4 regions of the Corynebacterium sp. USCH3 genome follow, and region 3 is predicted to be linked to each of the others. Evidence: predicted binding sites of a transcription regulator. Region 3 holds the regulator's gene; each other region holds the start of a gene.

Region 1 (3,205 bases), on a different contig from region 3:
TGCGCGATGACCGGGTCGATGCCGTCGAACTCCGCGTGCCGTGCCGTGAGGAATTCGGTGAGTGCGGCGTCGACGACGGGGGGGACGGCAGTCAGCGGAGCATCGACCTGCCAGGTCGTCGTCGGGGCGGCATCGGCCATCGTGGGGTCCTCCGTTGCTGGGTGGGGGGGAAGCGGTGGGACGCCTCCGGTTCACCCCAATAGTAGGGACCGGTGACGGGAATGCGGACCTCGACCTGCCCGAGGCCCGGGGAGGTCTTCTAGGATGGTGTCCTATGGTCAATGAAATTCACCGCGACATCCACCGCCCCGCTCCGGCGAGCCTGCAGGTCGCCGTCGCCGACACCCTCAAGTGGGGGACGCCCGGACGCGTCCCCTTCTCGGTGGAGTTCATGCCCCCGCGCAACGATGCGGCAGAGCAGCGGCTCTGGTCGGCGGCCGAGGCTTTCCACGACCTCGGCGCGAGCTTCGTGTCCGTGACCTACGGGGCCGGCGGGTCGAGCAGGGAACGGACGGAGCGGGTGGCGTCACGGCTGGCGGTGAAGCCACTGACCACGCTGCTCCACCTGACACTCGTGGACCACCGGGAGGAGGAACTCCGCGACATCCTCCGGGAGTTCGCCGCGCTGGGACTGACCAACCTGCTGGCTCTGCGGGGCGACCCCCCGGGGGACCCGATGGGGGACTGGGCCCCGGTCGACGGCGGGCTGAACTTCGCCCACGAGTTGATCGACCTCGCCCGGTCGATGCCGGAATGCGCCGACTTCGACATCGGTATCGCGTCGTTCCCGGAGGGGCACTACCGCGCCGGGAGTCTGGAGGACGACACCCGGTACACCCTGCAGAAGCTGCGGGCGGGTGCCAGTTACTCGATCACCCAGATGTTCTTCGACGTCGAGCACTACCTCCGTCTGCGTGACCGGTTGGCCGCCGCAGACCCGGTGCACGGTGCGAAGCCGATCATCCCCGGGCTGATGCCGATCACGTCGTTGAAGTCGGTGCGCCGCCAGCTCGAACTCTCGGGCGCCTCGCTGCCGGGGGATCTCGACGCCCTGTTGACCCGCGTCGCGGACGGGGACGAGGTGAAGAATGCCGCGTCGATCCGAGAGGCGGGTATCGAGGTGACCTCGGCGATGGCGGAGCGTCTCATCGCCGAAGGTGCTCCCGACCTGCACTTCATGACGATGAACAATGTGCGTGCGACCCAGGAGGTGCTCCACAATCTCGGGATGGCACCGGCGTGGGGGCCCGAGTTGGGTCAGGACATGGTGCGTTGACGGTCGAGCGCCAGGATTCCGAACGGGCGGGGGTCGGACCCGAACCGGAAACCGCGTAGGACGTCCTGGAACCCACTGGCGCGGTAGAGGGACCATGCGGCGTTCGACTCGCCGGCGACCTCCGGTGTGGAGAGCATTGCGACGGGCCGGTGGAGGTGGGGCAGCAGGGCACTCAGCATGTGTCGGCCGATGCCGTGCCCCTGGTAGTCGGGGTGGACGTGGACCTCGGAGATCTCGTCGTAGTCGGCGAGCCGGGCGTCGGCGGCGTCTGCGGTGAGGCCCGAGGAAAGCAGGCCACGACGGACCTCCCGGTACCACCAGCTGTCACGGTCGCCGGGGAATCCGTAGGCGACGCCGACGGCATGGTGCAGCGAACTGCCGGGGTCCGGCGTCGACCGTGGGGGGTGTGTCAAGGCGACCACACAGCTGAACCCCTCCTTTCCGGCGTTGGAGAGCCACAGCTGCCGGCGGGGGAGGAAGGTCTCCGGCGGATAGCCCATCGCCCGCAGATGGATGTCGACAAGCTGGTCGATGCGGCGCACGTAGTCCCGGACGGAGATGCTGCACACGCTGATGTGGTGGTCGTCGGTCACGCCGCCCATTGTCCCAAACGGGACGGCGGTCCTCGCCCGAATGATCAAACTCGAATGTATGTTCGATGATTTGGCACCAGGGGTATACCGTGTCCGGAGTCGCCCGTAGGTTGAGGGCATCGCCCGGGACGAACCGGGGACAGGACGATGGAGGAGGTGGTCATGGTGCAGGGAGTCACCGGGAGTGTCACCGGGATGAGCAGGTCGCGCAGGGGCGGCGCCGTTCCGCCGGAGACCTTCGTGATCGAGGCGGAGCGGCTGCTTGAGCTCAGCCGCACGGACCTCCTCCGTGAGGAGCGGTTGACGTGGGCGTACCGTGCGGCGCTGCGGGCTGCCGGGGCGGTCATCCAGTTCGCGAGGAAGAAGCGCCGGAGGTTGCCGCCGGGAAGTGCGTGGGAGAAGGTGCGCGCCCTCGCGGCGGACGACGAGATGCAGGGGTGGTGCGGACGCTTCGCTCCCCATGCCCGGCTCGTGGCCCAGGTGGAGATGGGGCTGGTCCCGGACCTGCGGGAGGAGAAGGTGAGTGAGGTTTACCAGGATGCCTGTGACTTCCTGGACGCCGTGAGGGGACGGGTCGGTTACCTGCCCGAGGTGGCGTGACGGGGCGGTGCTGCGCTGGGGTAGACTCGGGGCATCAGCACGGAACTTTCTCCGTCCGTCGTGCGTTGACACGGTAGAGACGGAACATCCGGTAAATATCGACACCCGACACCTCAGGGGAGGACGATCGTGGCACTTTCGGAACAGGAACGGCGCATGCTGCAGGAGATCGAGCAGGCGCTGATTGCCGACGACCCCAACCTTGCCAGGCAGGCCGCCGGAGACGGCCCGGTCGGCGGTGGCTTCAGCATCGGAATCCGCTCGGTGGCGGTGTTTCTCCTCGGTGTGTGCCTCCTCATCGCCGGGATCGCACTGTCGCAGAACAGCCTCTGGTTCGTCGCCCTCGGGGTCGTCGGATTCCTCGTGATGTTCGGTGGGGGACTACTGGCGTTCCGAGGTGGCGGATCGTCCGGTTCCGGGGCGCGCAAGGCCGGGTCCGCCTCCGGCAAGCCCGGAACTGACCCGAAGGGCGGCGGCGTCGCCGACCGTATGGAAGACAGCTTCCGCAAGCGTTTCGAATAGTTCCCCGGTCGCTGTCACCCGTCGGTGACAGCGTCACGGCCCCACGGGCGGGCACCGATCACTGATCGGTGCCCGCCCGTTTTCGTATGCCCCACAACGCCCCACCTTGCCCTCCCGTCCCTCGGGAGACGTCGTGTCAGGGGGCGGATCGCTGTCCCGGGGCGATGTCTGCGATTATGGACCCCCACCTTCCCCCACCGTGATCCAATTCGCA
Region 2 (3,205 bases), on a different contig from region 3:
CCCGAGCATCTCTACACCCGGTCGTCCGGCACCGGGTGGTGAGTTTCCCGGCGGTGGCCGGGGTTTGCCGGGGCCCTGAACTGTTCCGGGACGGTGGAGCGTCCGGTCACCAGTCCGGCGACGAGGTCGCCGATCAACGGCGCGAACTTGGCGCCGTGGCCGGAGCAGGGGGAGACCACGGTGACGCCGTCGGTCCCGTCGATGAGGAAGTCGTCGTTCGGGAGGGTGGTGAACAGGCAGGTGGTCTCCGCATACGGTTCGGGGACCAGGCCCGGCATGTTCCGTCGGACGTAGTCGACGACGAGCGTGCGGTTCGTCGCGTCGACCACACCGTCCTGGTGGGCGGCTGAGTTCATTTTCCGCCCCGCGTTGTAGACGGCGACTTTCTGGCCGCGGCCGCCGGCGTCGCGTCCGCCGGGCAGGCTGTAGACCTGCAGTTCGCGGGTGAGGTTGATTGTCGTCGGCCAGTCGGCCGCGCTGTCGCGGTAGGGGAAGTGGTAGGCGTACTCCTCGCTGACCTGAGCCGTCGGTAGACGGCGGAGGAAGCTGTCGGGGAGCTCGGTGGTGGCCAGCACGTCATTGACCCAGCCGCCGGCTGCGATGACGACCTGGCCGGCCTCGATGGTTGATCCCGAGGCGGAGATGACGGAATATCCGGTACGGGTGCCGCCGAGGCGTCGCACCGACGAGACCGTCCAGTGGTCGAGGAAGAGAGCGCCGCCGCGGACCGCCTCGGCCTGCTGGGCGCGCACGGTTGCTTCAGCGTCGATCACCCCGGCGCCGGGATGCCAGAGCACCGGGGTGCTCTCGTGGGGTCCCCGGAAAGACAGGAACGGCCACCGGTCCTGCGCGGTAGTCGGACTCATGAGCTCGTGGTCGACCCCGGCGTCCCGGAGGACCCCGGCAAGGTGGACGGGGTCGCGGACGTCGCCGTAGTCGATTCCTCCACACCGGGTGACCAGGGGACGGCCTGTGCGACGTTCGAGGTCGTCCCACTGCGCGGCCGCGTCGACGACGAGCCGGGTGTAGAGCGGGTCCGGGTAGGGGTAGCGGAAGATGCGGGCGGAGCCATGTGAACTGCCGTGGGCCGACGCCGGGACGTCACGGTCGACGACGATGACGGACCGTCCGCGGTCCGCGAGTTTCCAGGCGACGGCGCTGCCGGTGAGTCCGGCACCGACGACGAGGACGTCGGCCTGCAGGTCGGTACGGTGGGGGCGGTGCACAGGTCAGGGGGCCGGGATGACCGTCGTGGAAGAGTCCTGGACGATGGCCTTGCCGAAGGGGAAGCAGGTCACCGGGATCATCTTGAGGTTCGCCCAGGCGAGGGGGAGTCCGATGATGGTGACGGCCTGCAACGCGGCAGTGGCGATGTGGCCGAGTGCCAGCCACAGGCCTGCGACGAGGAACCACACGAGGTTCATCAGGCCGGAGCCGACGCCGGCACCGTCCTTCCGCACGACGGTACGACCGAAGGGCCACAGGGCGTAGCTGGCCATGCGGAACGATGCGACGCCCGCGGGGATGGTGATGATGAAGATACAGGCGAGGAGCCCGAAGAAGATGTAGCCGATGAACAGCCAGATGCCGCCGGTGACCAGCCAGATGATGTTGAGGATGAGACGCAGAAGCTTCATGTCCCCGATTCTAGGGCAGCTCCTGAGAAAGTTCCTGGGGTTCGTCCCTTCCGGGACCACGGCCGCGGCGTGGCTGGTGCCACCCATGGAGAGAGTGGAACATATGTTCGATCTCTCTGTAGGTTCCCCGTTTTCATGTCCGACGGCTGCGATACCGTGTTCGTATCCGAAGGAGGGGACAGCATGACCACCACCTACACCACCGAACCCACCACCGGCGAGTCCTACACCACCCTCGCCGACCGTTACGCCACCGCCGTCAACACCGCCGAACTCGACCTCGTCGCCTTTCTCACCACCATCCCCGCCCACACCCGCCACGCCACCGCATTGGCGGTACGCCGCCGCACCGTGGCAGAGGCCCACCGCTACACCCACGCCGCCGACCTGGCCCTACGCATGCCTGACCTGTTCGCCGCGTTCCGCGCCGACGGACGCTACTCCGTCGACCACCTCGACGCGATCTGGTCACGGATCAACCGGCATGCCCGTGCCCTGGCCAGCGCCACCAGCGCCGGTGCCGACGGCGTTGCTCCGGCGGCGACGGTGGATGCCGCCGTCGCCCTCGGCGTGGCCGCCTGGACCAATACCACGGGCATCACCGTGTGGACCGCCCTGGCCGACGTCACCGACGAAGTCCTGTGTACCGTCGCACCCCTGGCCGTGGCCGACACCGAAACCGCCGAGACCGAGGCGGTGTCCCTGACCCGGCGGGGTACCCGACTGACCCTGGACTGTGGCAGCGAGATCACCGCCGGAGCCCTGTGGTCGGCGATCACCACCGCCGCCCTGCAGATCCGCAGCGACAACACACGCGACAACACACCCGGCGTTGCATCCGACGTCTCTGGGGCGCCGGCGATGTCGGCCTGCCGGGGCCAGGTCGCCCTGGGCCTGCTCGGCGGGCGCGCTGACCAGCTCACCGTCACGGTGAACACCTACCGTTCTCACCCACACGCGCCGAGCTTCGTGCTCGGCACCGGGTGGGTCTCGGCGACGACCGGTGCCGCTCTGGCACACCTGGCCCGCCGGGTACGGCACCTTCCCGACGCAGCGCAGATCCCCGACACGCGGGCCTACCGGTTCACCACGGCGCAGAAGGCCCGGATCCAGGGCAGGGACGGGCACTGCCGGTTCCCGGGTTGCTGCGTCGCCGCCGACGAGTGTGACCACGATCATCTGGTCAGCTCCCCGCACACCGATCCGGGCAGCGACGGGGTGACCGGCGTGGCCAACGGGATCAGTCTGTGCCGCACCCACCACACGCTGAAGACGGCGAAGGTCTGGGCGGCGAAAAGCGACGATGATGCGGTGACGGTGACCTGGACCGGTCCGGGCGGGGTGATGGTGACCACGGTTGCCGCGGGGCCGCTGTCGCCGACACGCCACCCCCGCTGACCCTCGACCCCCGGCGCGGGGTTTCCAGGTGCAACCGACGGTGACGTGCTCACCGTCGGGTACATCACCACGCCCGGACCTCCGCAGGGGCCGAGGTTCCCCGCGCGTGGGCGGTGCGACTACGCGTCCCTGTCGTCGGTGCGTCGTGTCTTCGGCAACGTCCACGCCGC
Region 3 (3,205 bases):
CGATCATCGCCCGTCAGCTCGACATCCCCTGTGTCGTCGCGGTTGGGACGCAGTTGCGCAGCATCCCGGCGGACACCGAGGTCCTGATTGACGCAGCCTCCGGCACGGTGGAGACGGGGGTCGATCCCTCGGATGTCGACCGGAGGGTCACGGCGGCCGCGGAACTGGCATCGAAGGTCCGCGGCTGGCACGGCCCCGCAGAGACCCGGGACGGGCACCGCGTCCAGCTGCTCGCCAACGTGCAGGACGGTGCGGCGGCGCGCCAGGCGGCGGAATCGGTCGCTGAAGGTATCGGCCTCTTCCGGACCGAGCTCGGTTTTCTCAGCGAGACCACCGAACCCTCGGTGGAGGAGCAGGCGGAGCGCTACGCAGAGGTGCTGAGCGCCTTCCCGGAGGGAAAGGTCGTGGTCCGTACCCTTGATGCGGGGTCCGACAAGCCGGTGCCCTACGTGATGGCGGAGACGGAGGAGAATCCTGCGCTGGGCGTGCGCGGGCTCCGGATCGCCCGGACTAACCAGGAACTCCTGGAGCGTCAGCTCGACGGTATCGCCTTGGCTCTGAAGAAGTCGGGGCGTGACCAGTCGACGGCACAGACCTGGGTCATGGCGCCGATGGTGGCGACTGTCTACGAGGCGCAGTGGTTCGCTGAACTGTGTCACGAGCGGGGGCTCGTCGCCGGGGCGATGATCGAGGTCCCCGCCGCGGCGCTGATGGCCGACAAGATGATGCCGTACCTGGACTTCGTGTCCATCGGCACGAACGACCTTACCCAGTACACGATGGCTGCCGACCGAATGTCGGCCTCTCTCGCACATCTCACGGACCCCTGGCAACCTGCGGTTCTGCGACTGGTGCACACCACCTGCCGTGCCGGCGCGGTCACCAGGACAGCGGTCGGCGTCTGCGGTGAGGCGGCGGCTGATCCCCTGCTGGCCTGTGTGCTGGCAGGACTCGGAGTGACGTCGCTGTCGGCCGCTCCTCCGGCACTGGCCGCAGTCGGAGCTCAGTTGGGTGAGGTTGATTTCGCGGTCTGCCGTGAAATGGCTGCGGCCGCACTTGACGCAGACGGAGCAGAGGAGGCGAAGGCGGCTGCGGCCGCCGTTCTCGGACTCTAGTACCACCCCGGGGCAACAAACACGACCGCACGAGTCGCCCGGGGCGACGGAGGGCGCCGGGACTGCGGTCAGATCTTGCGGAGTACGGCGACGACCCGGCCGAGGATGTCGGCGTTATCGCCCGGGATGGGTTCGAACAGGTCATTGTGGGGGAGGAGCCAGACCCCCGAACCGTCCTTCTGGAACTCCTTGACCGTCGCTTCCCCGTCGATCATCGCCGCGACGAAGTCGCCGAGCTCGGCGACTTTCTGTGAGCGCACGGCCACCCAGTCGCCGTTGAAGATACCTGCGTCCCGCATCGACTCACCGACCACCTGGAGGAGGAACAGCTCACCTCCGCCGACCAGTTCCTGCGGCAGCGGGAAATGCGCTTCCACGTGCTCTTCAGCCAGGATCGGGGATCCTGCGGCGATCTGACCGACCACGGGGACGAACGAGGGGGACGGCATGCCCGCCGGGCCCGGGGCGGCAGGCTTCGGCCCGGGACGGGTCGGGGTGTCGTCATCGAAGTCCCTGATGTCGACGGCACGTGGCTTGTTGTCCTCGCGCCGGAGATACCCTTTCCTCTCGAGTTCCCGCAGGTGGTAGGACACCGACGACGTGGAGTTGAGCCCCACCGCGTCGCAGATCTCGCGGATGCTCGGCGGGTAGCCGCGGAACCTTGTGGCGTCCTTGATCACGTCCATGATCCGGCGCTGCCGCTCCGAGAGCTTCTCCCTGCCCTTGTCGTCTCCCGATGCGCTGCTGGTGGAGGGGGAGGACCGCTTCCGGCCTCCCGGCGCCGCCCCGCTGGAGGAATTCTGTTTCTCTGACATCTGACCCACTCCTGGTCTTGTTGTACCGGTCGTAGTTTCGACCCTACATCACCGGACCGACATCGTTCATCAAGGTGTTCGATAACGCCGAGGTTTTTGTGGACAACATCGAACACCCGTGCTAGCGTCGGCAGCATCAAGAGTTGTTCGAACACACGGACGAAGATTGCGGCTACGGTGAGCGACGGTGTCCGGCCGCGCTGCTGTCATGGTCCTATCATATTCCGCGAATCAGGTTCACTACCACGGAAAGAGGGTTGTCATGAGCACTACGTCGGTCCGGCGCCGGAGCGTCGTCCATCGTCCCGTCTACCGCCGTCCGCAGTGGTCGGCCGTCGACGAGGCCAGTCGATCGAACACCTGGGGCCACGGCGCCACACGTCACCCGTCCGCCGTCCAGGTCGCCCGGCGTGCCCACTCCCAGGGTCGTGAGGAACGTCCGTTCGAGTCTGTCCCGCGGAGGCTCCGGATGCGCAGACGGATGTCCTCTGTCGTCGGTTCGCCCGGTGTCACGCTGCTGTCACTGGCGTCGCTGGTTCTCATGCTCGCCGCATCCCCGGCACTCACCGATCACGCCGTTGAACCGGTGACACCGAGTGGGACGGCGACGGTGACGGTGGACGACAGCGCCACCCTCGCCGACATCGCCCGGCAGCATGTTCCCGGCGCTTCGGTCGGTGACGCGGTGGCACGTATTGCGTCGCTCAACGATGTCACCGGGATCGGTGATGCGAGCGGACGGCCCTCGGGCGTGCCGTCGACCCGCGATGTCGTGGTTCCGGTGTACTGACCGGACAGTCATCGAGATGTGGCGCAACGGGTAGCATACGGGGCCGTAGTGTTTCGTCGACCGTCCCGAAGGAAGTCCCCTGTGCTCTGTCCCGCCTGCCGTTCCGAAGACTCCCGGGTCGTGGATTCACGTACGGTGGAATCCGGTTCCGCCATCCGACGACGTCGCGAGTGTGTTTCCTGCAAGACCAGGTTCACCACCCTCGAGCGGTCGGTGCTTCTGGTCACCAAGCGAAGCGGGGTGACCGAGGAATTCCGTCGGGACAAGGTCATCCGGGGTGTGGGGCGGGCGTGTCAGGGCCTCGAGGTCTCCACCGACGACCTCAAGATCCTCGCTCATGACGTTGAGCAGTCGCTGCGGGCTTCCCATGGTTCCCAGGTCGCCGCAGACGACATCGGACTGGCCATCCTCGAGCCACTCCGTAACCTCAATGAGGTGGCCTACCTGAGGTTCGCCTCCGTGTACAAGTCGTTCCGGTCCACGGA
Region 4 (3,205 bases), on a different contig from region 3:
CCAACGACACCAACGTGCCGCCGAGCGAGTACCGGCAGATGAAGGCGGCGCTGGACGCCAGCGGGGTTCCCACCGGGGAACTGGTGATGGAGGACGAGGGACATGAGTTCGTCAAGGCGGTGAACCGTCGCAGGATCGCCGAGCGGATGGTCTCCTTCCTCCGTGAGCACGGCGTGGCACCCTGACCTGAGCTGTCGGGTCAGAACGGAACCTCCGGATCACCGGTGTCCGGGAGGCGGGCGGTGTTGTGCCGCCGGACGACAGCGAACCGGCGGGAGGCCCGGTCAGCGAAGGTGGTCCGGGCGAAGCGGGCCAGGGGGCCGACGGGTTCGGTGAGATGACTGTGCCCGTCGTCGATACTGGTCCACATCACCGTCGCGTCGGCGGCGATCGTCGGGTCCCACCTGCCCATCGTCTTGAGCAGATGGTGCCTGCGGCACAGGCACTGCAGGTTGCGGGTGTCCGTGGGGCCGCCGGCGGCGGGGGCGGCGTGGTCGTAGCGCCGCACGTGGTCGATGTCGCAGTCGTCCGCGGGGACGTCGCAGCCGGGGAAGCGGCAGCTGCCGTCGCGACCGCGGACGAAGGCGCGGATCTGTTCGGTGGGGACGTAGTTCTCCACCCGGTCGTGTCCCGGCACACGCAGATGGGTGACCTGCTGCATGAACCGGGCCGTGGCGAAGTCGTCGAGCCAGTGGCCGGCGGCGGTGGTGACGGAGGGGCTGTCGATCTCGCGGTACAGGTTCAGCGTCACCGACACCGTGGCGCTGCCCCGTGCGAGGTGCATCAGCCCGTCCGCCCGGGAGCAGTCCCTGTCCTGGCAGACCGCGTCGAGGATGGTGAGGAACTCGTCGGCCTCGGCCGGGTGCAGGGTGGCGGCGATGGTGGTCGCCGCCGGGTCGTAGGTGTCGACGCTGACCCGCCGCTGGTCCCGGAGGGAAGGGTCCGTCGCCGGAGCGTCGGGGTCGATCGGACGGGCGAGCTTGTCGACCTCGCCGACGGCCGTCGCGAGTCGTCGGAAGAGGCTGCGGGGTCCGGGGACCGCCTGGCCGTGCCGTCGCGGGGTGAGTGCCGCGACCAGGGCTTCCTCGACGGCGGAGACCAGCCCGGCGTCGGAGTGGTCGACCCCGTCCGTGGCGCGGGTCAGCACCCGCAGGTGGTCGTAGCCGAGCATGCCGCCGTCGAGATGGTCGCTGAGCAGCGGCATCCGCCGGCACAGGATCCCGAGGTCGCAGAATATCTCCGCACGTCCACGGGGCAGTGCCAGCTGGGCCTGAATCCGCGAGCAGTGGTCGGCGACATCGGCGGACTCCTCCGGGGTCGACAGACGGGCGACCTCGACCATCGCCTGGTTCATCCGGCGCACGGCCCGGACGGCGGGGGCGGCGTCGACCTCGACGGCCCAGCGGGGGCGCGCACCGCCGTCGACGAGCAGCTCGGTCGCGGCCTGGTCGAGCTGCCGGAGGAAGCGGAGGTCCGCGTGCAGCGGGCTCTCCGGCGGATGTGGTGGGTGTGGTGGCGGTGGTGTGGTGTCCGACATATCGATCACCTTATCCAGAGTGACGGACACGGCATGCTCGAAAAGGAGAAACATAGAACGTATGTTCGATCACGATGGTAGCGGTGGCGTCCCGCAGTCACTCCGTGTCCCGGGCGGGTGGTTTACTGGGGTCCATGACAGAGTTCGCCCGCCGTTTCATCGACTTCATCGACGCCGCCCCCAGCAGCTACCACGCTGCCGCGGAGGTGGCGTCCCGGCTGGACGCGGCCGGTTTCGTCCGCCAGGACGAGAAGGCCCGGTGGGACGCCGCCCCCGGCGGTCACTACCTGGTGCGTGGTGGGGCTGTCCTGGCCTGGCGGACCCCGGAACCCGCCGGGGAGACCGGCCGGGCTCGGCACTTCCGCATCGTCGGGTCCCACACCGATTCGCCGGGGCTGAAGTTGAAGCCCGCCGGGGACATCGTCGGGCCGGGCGGGTGGCGGCAGGCCGCGGTCGAGGTCTACGGCGGTGCGATCCTGCCCGCCTGGCTGGACCGTGAACTTCGCCTCGCCGGCCGGGTCGTGCTGGCGGACGGCACCGACCACCTGGTACGCACCGGCCCGGTGCTGCGCGTCCCCCACCTGGCGATCCACCTGGACCGCAACGTCAACGACGGGCTCACCCTCGACCGGCAGCAGCACATGCAGCCGGTGTTCGCCGTCGGTGACGGCTCGCCGACGATCGGTGAGGTCATCGCCGGGGCGCTCGACGTGCCCGACGTACACGCCGACGACATCCTCGCCCACGACCTGATCACCGTCGACGCCCAGCGCGGAGAGGTGTTCGGGGCGCAGGACGACCTCCTCGCCGCCGGGCGGATGGACAACCTCAGCAGCGTCTTCACCTCCCTGGAGGCGTTCCTGGCACTGGGCCCGGACAGTCCCGACGGCGGCATCCCGGTGCTCGCGGCCTTCGACCACGAGGAGGTCGGCAGTGCGACCACCAGCGGGGCGGCGGGCCCGGTGCTGGAGGACGTGTTGACCCGCACCGCCGCCGCCCTGGGGGCCGACCAGGAGGAGACCCGGGCGATGTTCGCGCGGTCGTCCTGCGTGTCCGCCGACGCCGCGCACTCCGTCCACCCGAACTACGCCGGTAGGCACGACCCTGTGCACCGTCCGGTGGTCAACGGCGGCCCCGTCCTGAAGATCAACGCGAACCAGCGCTACGCCTCGGACGCCGCCACCTCCGCGGCGTGGCGTGCGGCCTGCCGCGCAGCCGGGGTGCCCGACCAGGTGTTCGTGGGGAACAACGACGTCCCCTGCGGCTCGACCATCGGGCCGGTCACCGCGACCCGGCTCGGCATCCCGACCGTGGACGTGGGGATACCGCTGCTGTCGATGCACTCCGCCCGCGAGATGGCGGGCGTGTCCGACCTCGCCTGGTTCACCGACGCGCTGCGGGCATGGTGGGAGCAGTGACCGGCATGGCCGAGACGACCGGAACGTCCCCCTACTGCCACATCCTCTTCGAGCACCCGGCGATTCCCGGCAACACAGGCAGCGCGATCCGCCTGTGTGCGGGTACCGGCGCCTCCCTGCACCTGGCGGAGCCCCTGGGCTTCAACTTCGACGACAAGCACCTCAGACGCGCGGGGCTGGACTACCACGACCTCGCCGACGTGCACGTCCACCCGTCGCTGGACGCCGCCCTCGACGCACTGCCCGGGGC

What was found. The regulator LexA, encoded in region 3, represses DNA repair genes until DNA is damaged. The targets are predictions, from matches to a motif close to CGAACANNTGTTCG.
Region 1: a site for LexA is predicted at 1,921-1,934, ahead of PQI66_RS03935 (SAV_6107 family HEPN domain-containing protein). Genes of this name have one in related genera too.
Region 2: a site for LexA is predicted at 1,734-1,747, ahead of PQI66_RS04670 (HNH endonuclease signature motif containing protein). Genes of this name have one in related genera too.
Region 4: a site for LexA is predicted at 1,592-1,605, ahead of PQI66_RS07400 (HNH endonuclease signature motif containing protein). Genes of this name have one in related genera too.

What each region holds. Positions count from the first base shown of each region.
Region 1 is NZ_JAQPZT010000002.1:141,121-144,325, reverse strand. It holds gene PQI66_RS03950 (polyprenyl synthetase family protein) at 1-140, opposite strand, end outside; gene PQI66_RS03945 (methylenetetrahydrofolate reductase) at 275-1,276, shown strand; gene PQI66_RS03940 (GNAT family N-acetyltransferase) at 1,258-1,878, opposite strand; gene PQI66_RS03935 (SAV_6107 family HEPN domain-containing protein) at 2,032-2,469, shown strand; gene PQI66_RS03930 (DUF3040 domain-containing protein) at 2,599-2,991, shown strand.
Region 2 is NZ_JAQPZT010000002.1:291,532-294,736, reverse strand. It holds gene PQI66_RS04685 (response regulator) at 1-42, shown strand, start outside; gene PQI66_RS04680 (FAD-dependent oxidoreductase) at 12-1,226, opposite strand; gene PQI66_RS04675 (YccF domain-containing protein) at 1,230-1,637, opposite strand; gene PQI66_RS04670 (HNH endonuclease signature motif containing protein) at 1,821-3,035, shown strand; gene PQI66_RS04665 (MFS transporter) at 3,155-3,205, opposite strand, start outside.
Region 3 is NZ_JAQPZT010000001.1:410,516-413,720, forward strand. It holds gene ptsP (phosphoenolpyruvate--protein phosphotransferase) at 1-1,115, shown strand, start outside; gene lexA (transcriptional repressor LexA) at 1,184-1,930, opposite strand; gene PQI66_RS01935 (hypothetical protein) at 2,193-2,720, shown strand; gene nrdR (transcriptional regulator NrdR) at 2,802-3,205, shown strand, end outside.
Region 4 is NZ_JAQPZT010000003.1:260,546-263,750, forward strand. It holds gene PQI66_RS07395 (S9 family peptidase) at 1-185, shown strand, start outside; gene PQI66_RS07400 (HNH endonuclease signature motif containing protein) at 200-1,537, opposite strand; gene PQI66_RS07405 (M18 family aminopeptidase) at 1,672-2,955, shown strand; gene PQI66_RS07410 (tRNA (cytidine(34)-2'-O)-methyltransferase) at 2,961-3,205, shown strand, end outside.